One region of the Ureibacillus sp. FSL E2-3493 genome, then DNA from elsewhere that is predicted to be linked to it. Evidence: a T-box and tRNA genes for the amino acid it is inferred to sense, from the RefSeq annotation. Region 1 holds a T-box; the other holds one or more tRNA genes.
What was found. The T-box of region 1 lies ahead of tyrS (tyrosine--tRNA ligase). A T-box ahead of a tRNA ligase gene usually reads a tRNA of that ligase, here a tRNA-Tyr.
Positions count from the first base shown of each region.

Region 2: it encodes a tRNA-Tyr, which carries the amino acid that the T-box ahead of tyrS (tyrosine--tRNA ligase) is inferred to sense. The anticodon was not compared.

Region 1 covers NZ_JBBOPK010000001.1:521,353-525,915, forward strand. The annotation lists gene MHH69_RS02850 (LysM peptidoglycan-binding and 3D domain-containing protein) at 1-1,101, opposite strand, end outside; T-box leader at 1,817-2,069, shown strand; gene tyrS (tyrosine--tRNA ligase) at 2,153-3,367, shown strand; gene MHH69_RS02860 (hypothetical protein) at 3,474-3,650, opposite strand; gene MHH69_RS02865 (YjcZ family sporulation protein) at 3,909-4,124, shown strand; gene MHH69_RS02870 (GNAT family N-acetyltransferase) at 4,285-4,563, opposite strand, start outside.
Region 2 covers NZ_JBBOPK010000001.1:2,889,644-2,894,206, reverse strand. The annotation lists rRNA gene MHH69_RS14995 (23S ribosomal RNA) at 1-1,168, shown strand, start outside; rRNA gene rrf (5S ribosomal RNA) at 1,296-1,411, shown strand; tRNA gene MHH69_RS14985 (tRNA-Asn) at 1,426-1,500, shown strand; tRNA gene MHH69_RS14980 (tRNA-Ser) at 1,509-1,600, shown strand; tRNA gene MHH69_RS14975 (tRNA-Glu) at 1,616-1,690, shown strand; tRNA gene MHH69_RS14970 (tRNA-Val) at 1,713-1,788, shown strand; tRNA gene MHH69_RS14965 (tRNA-Met) at 1,834-1,910, shown strand; tRNA gene MHH69_RS14960 (tRNA-Asp) at 1,914-1,989, shown strand; tRNA gene MHH69_RS14955 (tRNA-Phe) at 2,006-2,081, shown strand; tRNA gene MHH69_RS14950 (tRNA-Thr) at 2,094-2,169, shown strand; tRNA gene MHH69_RS14945 (tRNA-Tyr) at 2,176-2,259, shown strand; tRNA gene MHH69_RS14940 (tRNA-Trp) at 2,272-2,345, shown strand; tRNA gene MHH69_RS14935 (tRNA-His) at 2,374-2,449, shown strand; tRNA gene MHH69_RS14930 (tRNA-His) at 2,494-2,569, shown strand; tRNA gene MHH69_RS14925 (tRNA-Gln) at 2,604-2,678, shown strand; tRNA gene MHH69_RS14920 (tRNA-Gly) at 2,683-2,757, shown strand; tRNA gene MHH69_RS14915 (tRNA-Cys) at 2,767-2,840, shown strand; tRNA gene MHH69_RS14910 (tRNA-Leu) at 2,888-2,970, shown strand; gene MHH69_RS14905 (YxiJ family protein) at 3,222-3,659, shown strand; gene MHH69_RS14900 (MFS transporter) at 3,937-4,473, opposite strand; gene MHH69_RS14895 (FAD-binding oxidoreductase) at 4,470-4,563, opposite strand, start outside.

The DNA of each region.
Region 1 (4,563 bases):
AGTTTGTACACCATAGTCGATTGCATCTTGTTTATCAGGGATAAAGACATCAATTCGATTGCCTTTAATAGCGCCGCCAGTGTCTCCGGCGATTGCTTCTCCATAGCCTTCTACATACACTTTACTACCAAGTGGAATTAGTTCTGGGTCAACGGAAATCACTTTTAAATCTGGATTTTCTAAAAGGTTAATTCCAGTAGCTGTAATACCTGAACATCCTTCACATGTCGCTGTATAAGCCGTTGCTTCCATAATAAATTCTTTTGGAGCTTCCTCTGATGTTGTAGTTTCATCAGCTACAGGAGCTGTTTCTTCGGTAGTATTTTCCGCAGGAGCCTCCTCGTTAGTAGCAGGAGCTGCTTCTTCTTTACTTTTCGTTGAAGTTTCCTCAGTTGTTGCAGGAGTCGTTTCTTCAGTTGTATTTTCTGCAGGAACTTCTTCGTTAGTTACAGGAGCCGTCTCTTCTGTACTTTCTGTAACAACTTCTTCATTAGTAGATGGTGCAGCTGGCTCAGACGCACTTTCTGTCGCTACTTTCTCCTCTGTTACGGGAGCTTTTTCTTCAACTGGATTTTCTTGTGGAACTTGTGAAGAAGAATGATGGCTTTCTCCACCTTTAAAGATGACTAAATTTAAGCCGGGATGAATAATATCCGAATTTAAAGCGTTCCATTCTTTAAGTTGTGAAACGGTTACCCCATGATTTCGAGCAATATCCCATAATGTGTCGCCGTTTTCAACGAAGTATTCTTGGGCAATCGTCAAGATATCCCCAGGGTGAATTAAATCACTATGTAGTTGATTCCATTCTTTAATTTGAGAAACAGTTACTCCATGATGACGAGCAATGTCCCATAATGTATCACCAGATCTTACACCATATTCATTTTGTCTTGGAATCGTTAAGAAATCTCCAGGATGAATCAGGTCAGTTGTAAGATGATTTACTGATTGAATATTTTCTACTGTTGTATTGTTTTCTTGGGCTAAATCCCAAAGGGTGTCTCCCTTTTGCACTGTCACCGTTGCAGCTTGTGCAGTAGCACCTACAGTTAAAGAAAGTGCTGCAACAGGTACAATTGACATCATTTTTTTAAGCATTTATTTATCCTCCATGTTCTTGTTGCTAATTTTTAATAATCCTAACATAGATTTTTCTGACAAAAAGCACAGGGAGGTGTTAATTCGTTTACGTCTATGGCATTTATATTGCAATACTATTAATGAATAATATAGGGGGCATAGCCACATTAAGAGAAAAAAGCCAGTTTGTACCGTTCCAATCGGAATTTACTTTTGTAATATTTCATAATCGTTTTTGGAATGACGGAACATAAAAATCTCTGCAATACGGGAAGGAACATACTGATTTATTATCTATTCTTTATAAATATCTTCCATATAAGTGATAAATCTATCAGCCACTAAACGATTACCTAATAAACAAAAACTTGCTACTCCCCAAATATAGCGATTACGACTATCCACCAATATTTGAATGGGTCATTGAACTTTGCTTACTATCCAAAATTGAAAGAATAACAAATCCAATTATGATGAAAACAAAAAGTTATCTAGATTAATAAATCCAGTTTAATCATCTTTTTGGATAGGAATAATAGGTTCTGATAGACGATTATATAAATGGATGCGTTTTTGAAATCGCAGGGATAAATATGATAAAAAGGATTAATTAATACGCTTCTTTATATAAGAAGAAATTTTTCATGTTGACAAATTGAAATGAATGGATAAAATAAAGAACAATTAATATGTGCATAACGAAGATTTGTTTTCAACATTTCGGAGTATAAGAACAAAGGCTATGAAAAGAATTAGTAGCAATCATGTAAACAGACAGAAAGCGACCGGTTGATGAGAGGAGCACGTTGAACGATTGTGAATACATCTTGGAGCTGTGTACCGAATAGGATTTCCTTAGTAGGCTACGCCGGCTTAGCACCCGTCATCATGTGCGAAAGTATCGTCAAAAGACTGTACTTATGAAGATAAGCAATGTGAGTTGCTTATGAATTAAAGGTGGTAACACGAGATGAATCGTCCTTTTGGTTAATCCAAAAGGGCGTTTTTTTATCCTTTGTTTCTTATAGAACTTGCAATATTAGAAATAATATTCCAAGGAGATGTTCGTATGTTAGTAAAACCTGAAGAACAAATGAAGATCATTATGAAAGGTGTTCATGAAGTAGTCAATAAAGAGGAGTTATTAGGAAAACTAGAAAAGTCCTATCAAACGAAGACTCCGCTTACGATTAAATTAGGATTGGATCCTTCTGCACCGGATATTCATTTAGGCCATGCCGTTGTCTTAAGAAAAATAAAACAAATGCAAGATTTAGGACACCAAGTGGTCATTATTATTGGTGATTTTACAGGTCGAATTGGTGACCCGACAGGCAAAGCAAAAGGACGCGTAGCTCTAAGTGATGAGCAGGTTCAAATTAATGCCCAAACATACTGTGAGCAAATCTTTAAAGTGCTAGATTCAAACAAAACAACGGTCCGTTTTAATAGTGAATGGCTTTCAAAGTTAACCTTTGAAGAAGTTCTTCAATTAGCAGCAACAACTTCGGTTGCGAGAATTTTAGAACGGGATGATTTTCAAAAACGTTATAACAGACAAGTGCCAATTGGCATTCACGAATTTTTTTACCCTTTAATGCAAGCTTATGATTCCGTTGAAATTCAAGTGGATATTGAATTAGGAGGTACCGATCAAACCTTTAACGTTTTAATGGGTCGCACCCTGCAAAAACATTGGGGACTCGAAAAGCAAGTTGCCCTTTTTATGCCACTCCTTGAAGGGCTAGACGGAGTAGAAAAGATGAGTAAAAGTCTGGGGAATTACATTGGTGTCAGCGAACCGGCTGAAGTAATGTTTAAAAAGGTAATGGAAGTACCGGATAAACTGATTCTAAAATACTTTGAGTTAGCCACAGATGAACATCCAGATGAAATTGAAAAAATAAAAAACCTTCTAGAAAATGGCGCCAATCCAAAGGATGTAAAATTAAAATTAGCCAAAATTATTACGAGCTTATACTGGGGCGAAGAAGAGACGAAAAGAGCGATAGCCTATTTTGAAGCAGCTTTTAGCAAGAAAGATATACCTGAAAATATACCAGAGCTACTAATCGAAATAGGTGCAGAGACCATTAAAGACATCATTCCTCAACTAATTGAAAAAGGTTTCATAAAAAGTAAAAGTGAATTTTTACGTCTAATGAAACAAAAGGGTGTTCAACTGAATAAAGAAAAAATTAATGAAGATGACTTAGATCGAGTATTAATGAATGAAGAAGTATTACAAATTGGGAAAAAACGATTTATTCGTTTCATTAAATAAAGGTTAATTAAAAAATCTGCGCCACTCTTACGAAAAAGTGTTTACACTAAACTCGTGAGAGTAGGCAGATTTTTCTTTCTAAAGTCATAGAGACAGAATAACCATATTATAAATTTTCGTTTTGTTGTTTAATTTCGTCCGCACCGATTGAAATATTCACAGCCTCATACTCTTTATGCTTATTTACAGAGTTCTCAATGGCATTTTCTAAGTTAGAATTCGTTTCAATCGTAAATTCCTTCTTTTTTGGTGCCGTTGTAGGGTAATTATCCTTTTTTTCCAAGTTGTATCACTCCTTTATAAAAGTTTTTGCTGGAGTAGATGAACTTATACATATGGCAATTTCAAAAGTAAACGGGCAAACGATTTTACTAGTTATGGTAATTAAAGTTTTACGAAATGGTTATAGTAGCGTTTATGGTTAAAAGAAGAAGAATTCATTTTCAGCAAAAAATTTTATAAAAAATTTTGGAACTCCACTTTTGTACACTATCACCTTCAAAACGAACCATAAAATATGGTGGTAAAGGAGGTGAATGGTATGGGTTGTGGTAATAACGTAGGAGGAGCTTATGATTACTGTAACGATTATGGCAATGTAGGAGGAGCTTATGATTACTGTAACGATTACGGTAATGTAGGAGGAGCTTACGAAGGTAAAGGCAATAGAAAGGAATTTGTCTTAATCGTTGTACTGTTTATCCTATTAATCATTGTAGGTGCTCACTTTGCTAAAAAGAAACATGATGATTGCTAATATTTCCATAGGAATGACAAAATAGGTAGTTTGACTGCCATCTCAAAATATCTATTCAATTAATCCCTTCTTAAAAAAATGTATTTTCCTTTATAAAGCACTCAATATAAGACAGCTAAAGACGAAAGACACCTAAAGAAAAATTTAGGTGTCTTTTTTATTAGAATTTTTTTGTCATTAGGACATGAGGAATGCCATCCTCCATAAAGACATCAGAAGCTGTTTCATAACCTAGCTTATGATAAAACCCTTCTGCATGGGTTTGGCCATGTAATTTTACTTTATCGACACCGTTTTCCTTTGCTATTTCTTCTAACACTTTCACAATCACTTTCCCTAAACCGTATTTACGGTAAGGTTCTAAAATGCAGATTCGCTCTAACTTCCCATAACTATCAACGAAACGAACTCGTCCTGTTCCAACAGGTTGCTCATTATA
Region 2 (4,563 bases), 2.4 Mb from region 1:
GGGTGCTCTCGTGAGAGAGCCGCAGTGAATAGGCCCAGGCGACTGTTTAGCAAAAACACAGGTCTCTGCAAAACCGTAAGGTGACGTATAGGGGCTGACGCCTGCCCGGTGCTGGAAGGTTAAGAGGAGGGGTTAGCGTAAGCGAAGCTCTGAATTGAAGCCCCAGTAAACGGCGGCCGTAACTATAACGGTCCTAAGGTAGCGAAATTCCTTGTCGGGTAAGTTCCGACCCGCACGAAAGGCGTAACGATCTGGGCACTGTCTCAACGAGAGACTCGGTGAAATTATAGTACCTGTGAAGATGCAGGTTACCCGCGACAGGACGGAAAGACCCCGTGGAGCTTTACTGTAGCCTGATATTGAATTTTGGCACAACTTGTACAGGATAGGTAGGAGCCAGAGAACTCGGAGCGCCAGCTTCGAGGGAGGCGTCGGTGGGATACTACCCTGGTTGTGTTGAAATTCTAACCCATACCCCTTAGCGGGGTAGGAGACAGTGTCAGGTGGACAGTTTGACTGGGGCGGTCGCCTCCTAAAAGGTAACGGAGGCGCCCAAAGGTTCCCTCAGAATGGTTGGAAATCATTCGTAGAGTGTAAAGGCACAAGGGAGCTTGACTGCGAGACCTACAAGTCGAGCAGGGTCGAAAGACGGGCTTAGTGATCCGGTGGTTCCGCATGGAAGGGCCATCGCTCAACGGATAAAAGCTACCCCGGGGATAACAGGCTTATCTCCCCCAAGAGTCCACATCGACGGGGAGGTTTGGCACCTCGATGTCGGCTCATCGCATCCTGGGGCTGTAGTCGGTCCCAAGGGTTGGGCTGTTCGCCCATTAAAGCGGTACGCGAGCTGGGTTCAGAACGTCGTGAGACAGTTCGGTCCCTATCCGTCGTGGGCGTAGGAAATTTGAGAGGAGCTGTCCTTAGTACGAGAGGACCGGGATGGACACACCGCTGGTGTACCAGTTGTCTTGCCAAAGGCATCGCTGGGTAGCTATGTGTGGACGGGATAAGTGCTGAAAGCATCTAAGCATGAAGCCCCCCTCAAGATGAGATTTCCCATTACGCAAGTAAGTAAGATCCCTCAAAGACGATGAGGTAGATAGGTTCGAGGTGGAAGTGTGGTGACACATGGAGCTGACGAATACTAATCGATCGAGGACTTAACCAAATCTTGAATGCATTCAATGTCTTTATCCAGTTTTGAAAGAATAATAAATTTGAAGCAAAAAAATATAAAAAAAGTATTGTAATTGCTTTCAAATATGGTATAATAATACTTGTCTTTCGGTTTTAAGTCTAGTGATGATGGCAAAGAGGTCACACCCGTTCCCATACCGAACACGGAAGTTAAGCTCTTTAGCGCCGATGGTAGTTGGGGGCTTCCCCCTGCGAGAGTAGGACGTTGCTAGGCGGCTATCTAAATATTCCGAAGTAGCTCAGTGGTAGAGCAACCGGCTGTTAACCGGTTGGTCGTAGGTTCGAGTCCTACCTTCGGAGCCATACTTCTTGGAGAGTTGTCCGAGAGGCCGAAGGAGCACGATTGGAAATCGTGTAGGCGGGTAACACTGTCTCAAGGGTTCAAATCCCTTACTCTCCGCCATATTACTTATTGATTGGCCCGTTGGTCAAGTGGTTAAGACACCGCCCTTTCACGGCGGTAACACGGGTTCGAATCCCGTACGGGTCACCATTTGAATTTTATAAATCCAGTTGGAGGATTAGCTCAGCTGGGAGAGCACCTGCCTTACAAGCAGGGGGTCGGCGGTTCGAGCCCGTCATCCTCCACCATATTTAATTTATGGTATAATGAAAGTAACAAAATAATAATATTATCGCGGGGTGGAGCAGTTCGGTAGCTCGTCGGGCTCATAACCCGAAGGTCACAGGTTCAAATCCTGTCCCCGCAACCAAATGGTCCCGTGGTGTAGCGGTTAACATGCCTGCCTGTCACGCAGGAGATCGCCGGTTCGATCCCGGTCGGGACCGCCATTTTAAATAAAAACATGGGTCAGTAGCTCAGTTGGTAGAGCATTAGATTGAAGCTCTAAGTGTCGGCGGTTCGATTCCGTCCTGACCCACCATGTAGATATGTTGCCGGTGTAGCTCAATTGGTAGAGCAACTGACTTGTAATCAGTAGGTTGAGGGTTCAAGTCCTTTCGCCGGCACCATTCTTCGGAGGGGTAGCGAAGTGGCTAAACGCGGCGGACTGTAAATCCGCTCCTTCGGGTTCGGCGGTTCGAATCCGTCCCCCTCCACCATTTCAAAAAAATAGGGGCATAGTTCAACGGTAGAATAGAGGTCTCCAAAACCTTTGGTGTGGGTTCGATTCCTACTGCCCCTGCCAATTTTTTAATTTAAAACTAGTTATTACGGCGATTGTGGCGAAGTGGTTAACGCACCGGATTGTGGTTCCGGCATTCGTGGGTTCGATTCCCATCAGTCGCCCCATTCTAAGTTTTAAAATAAAGAAATTGAACATAAATATAATTATGGCGATTGTGGCGAAGTGGTTAACGCACCGGATTGTGGTTCCGGCATTCGTGGGTTCGATTCCCATCAGTCGCCCCATATAAACTTAGAATTACTATCTACATTATATTTTTGGGGTATAGCCAAGCGGTAAGGCAACGGATTTTGATTCCGTCATGCCCAGGTTCGAATCCTGGTACCCCAGCCATTTTGCGGAAGTAGTTCAGCGGTAGAACACCACCTTGCCAAGGTGGGGGTCGCGGGTTCGAACCCCGTCTTCCGCTCCAAAAAGTTATGGCGGCATAGCCAAGTGGTAAGGCACGGGTCTGCAACACCCTTATCACCGGTTCGAATCCGGTTGCCGCCTCCAAAATTTTAATCGGTATGACCGATCTTTTTTTTATCTTTTTTTAATATGCCGGTGTGGCGGAATTGGCAGACGCGCACGACTCAAAATCGTGTTCCATCACGGAGTGTCGGTTCGACCCCGACCACCGGTATCATACTGCTACTGAGAAAGCAGTAAAAGTAACGTTTCTTACATTATGTAAGAAACGTTTTTTATTTGTTTTAAAAAGGCTTCCGAGCAAAATATCGTGTACATAAAATTGTGTGTGTACCTTGTCTTTAAACACTTGGAAATCGGGAAGAGGTAAGGCATAAATCCTTTTCTCTTAAGTAAACCGATAAATATGATCTAGACGTAATTTCAAATAAAAATAACAAGTTTTACTCCTTAATGAAGGAAGGCTTGTCTTATAATGAAAATATGCAGCTTTTAGAGGAGATAGTTGAAAAGCTTAAAGAGATAGGATGGGAAGACATGCAAAGTGATTTATTGAGTAAACTAGAAATTCTTTACCATACAGAATTATCGAATGGATTCCCATACGAAGATATTGAACTAATTGAAAAAGATTTCGTGGGTATTATCGATGAAGAGAATTGGTTGGCTGCTGATTTTAATGAATTTTGTATGTTTATTGCGGGAAGTTCTACTTATGTACTAGCAAATAAGAAAATTCCTAAATATCAAAGGCAAATTCTACATAAAGACTTTTTTTCACTTTACCCGAACTATTACTTTTTAAAAGATTCATTAGCTAATTATTCAAACTTTCATAGAGAACTTATCAGTTTTGAAAAAACAAGAGAATTGTTACTTACAATTATTAATAAAAATAGATAAGTTATTTTAGTTAAAAGAATTATTTTAAAAAGAAATGAAGAATACGGTAAAGGTAAGCTTCTAGGAAAAAGGATTTTCTATACGAAGGTTTTACAATCCCTTATTTATGTTGAAATCGATTTATTTGTCTTTTATCCTTTTTATTTTCTAAGCATTATACCAATGGTTTAAAGGTCCAGACTCTCTAGCACGTCTTAAAATTATATCCTATCAAGAGTATTCGGAAAGACCCAAACCATTAGTATAATCCTTGTGAACGATGAAAATTAGAACTGTTTCAAATCCTCTCCCGCTTAATAATGACGAAAGAGGCTATGATATAAACAAAAGAAATTAAATAGAATAGACTTGCAATGGTTAAGAAATCAATTAAGTAACCAGTAAGAATAATCCCTAAACCGCTCCACAATGAAATCTGTAAATGGTATTTACCAATTCGTTCACCTGCAGTTTCATTATCATTATTTCTAGCCAAAAAGGCTTTTTCTGTATTTTTTTGAATTGCACCGAGGATTCCCATCATGATCTGTATCATATAAACTTGCCATACCTCGTACAGAAGTGGTATAAGCAACATTACGGCAGCCGTGCCTAGTGTGTAAATAAGTAGCATTTTCTTATCACCATACCTATCACCTAGTCGGCCGATGATTGGATAGGTAAGCGCTGCGGTTAAAGTAAACAATCCATAGGCCCAACCAAATTGAGAGTAGCTATCTCCAACATTTTTAATCAATAATAAATAAAATGGAAAGACTACACTACTTGCTGCAATTAGAATGCTTTGGGCAATTAAAAACTTACGGAAATTCATTGACTGTACTCCTTGTAAAATAGATTCATAAATAATTCATTCATGTCAAACTGTTTCTTTTGTTCGAAAAACTCTTTGTTCTTCGGATAG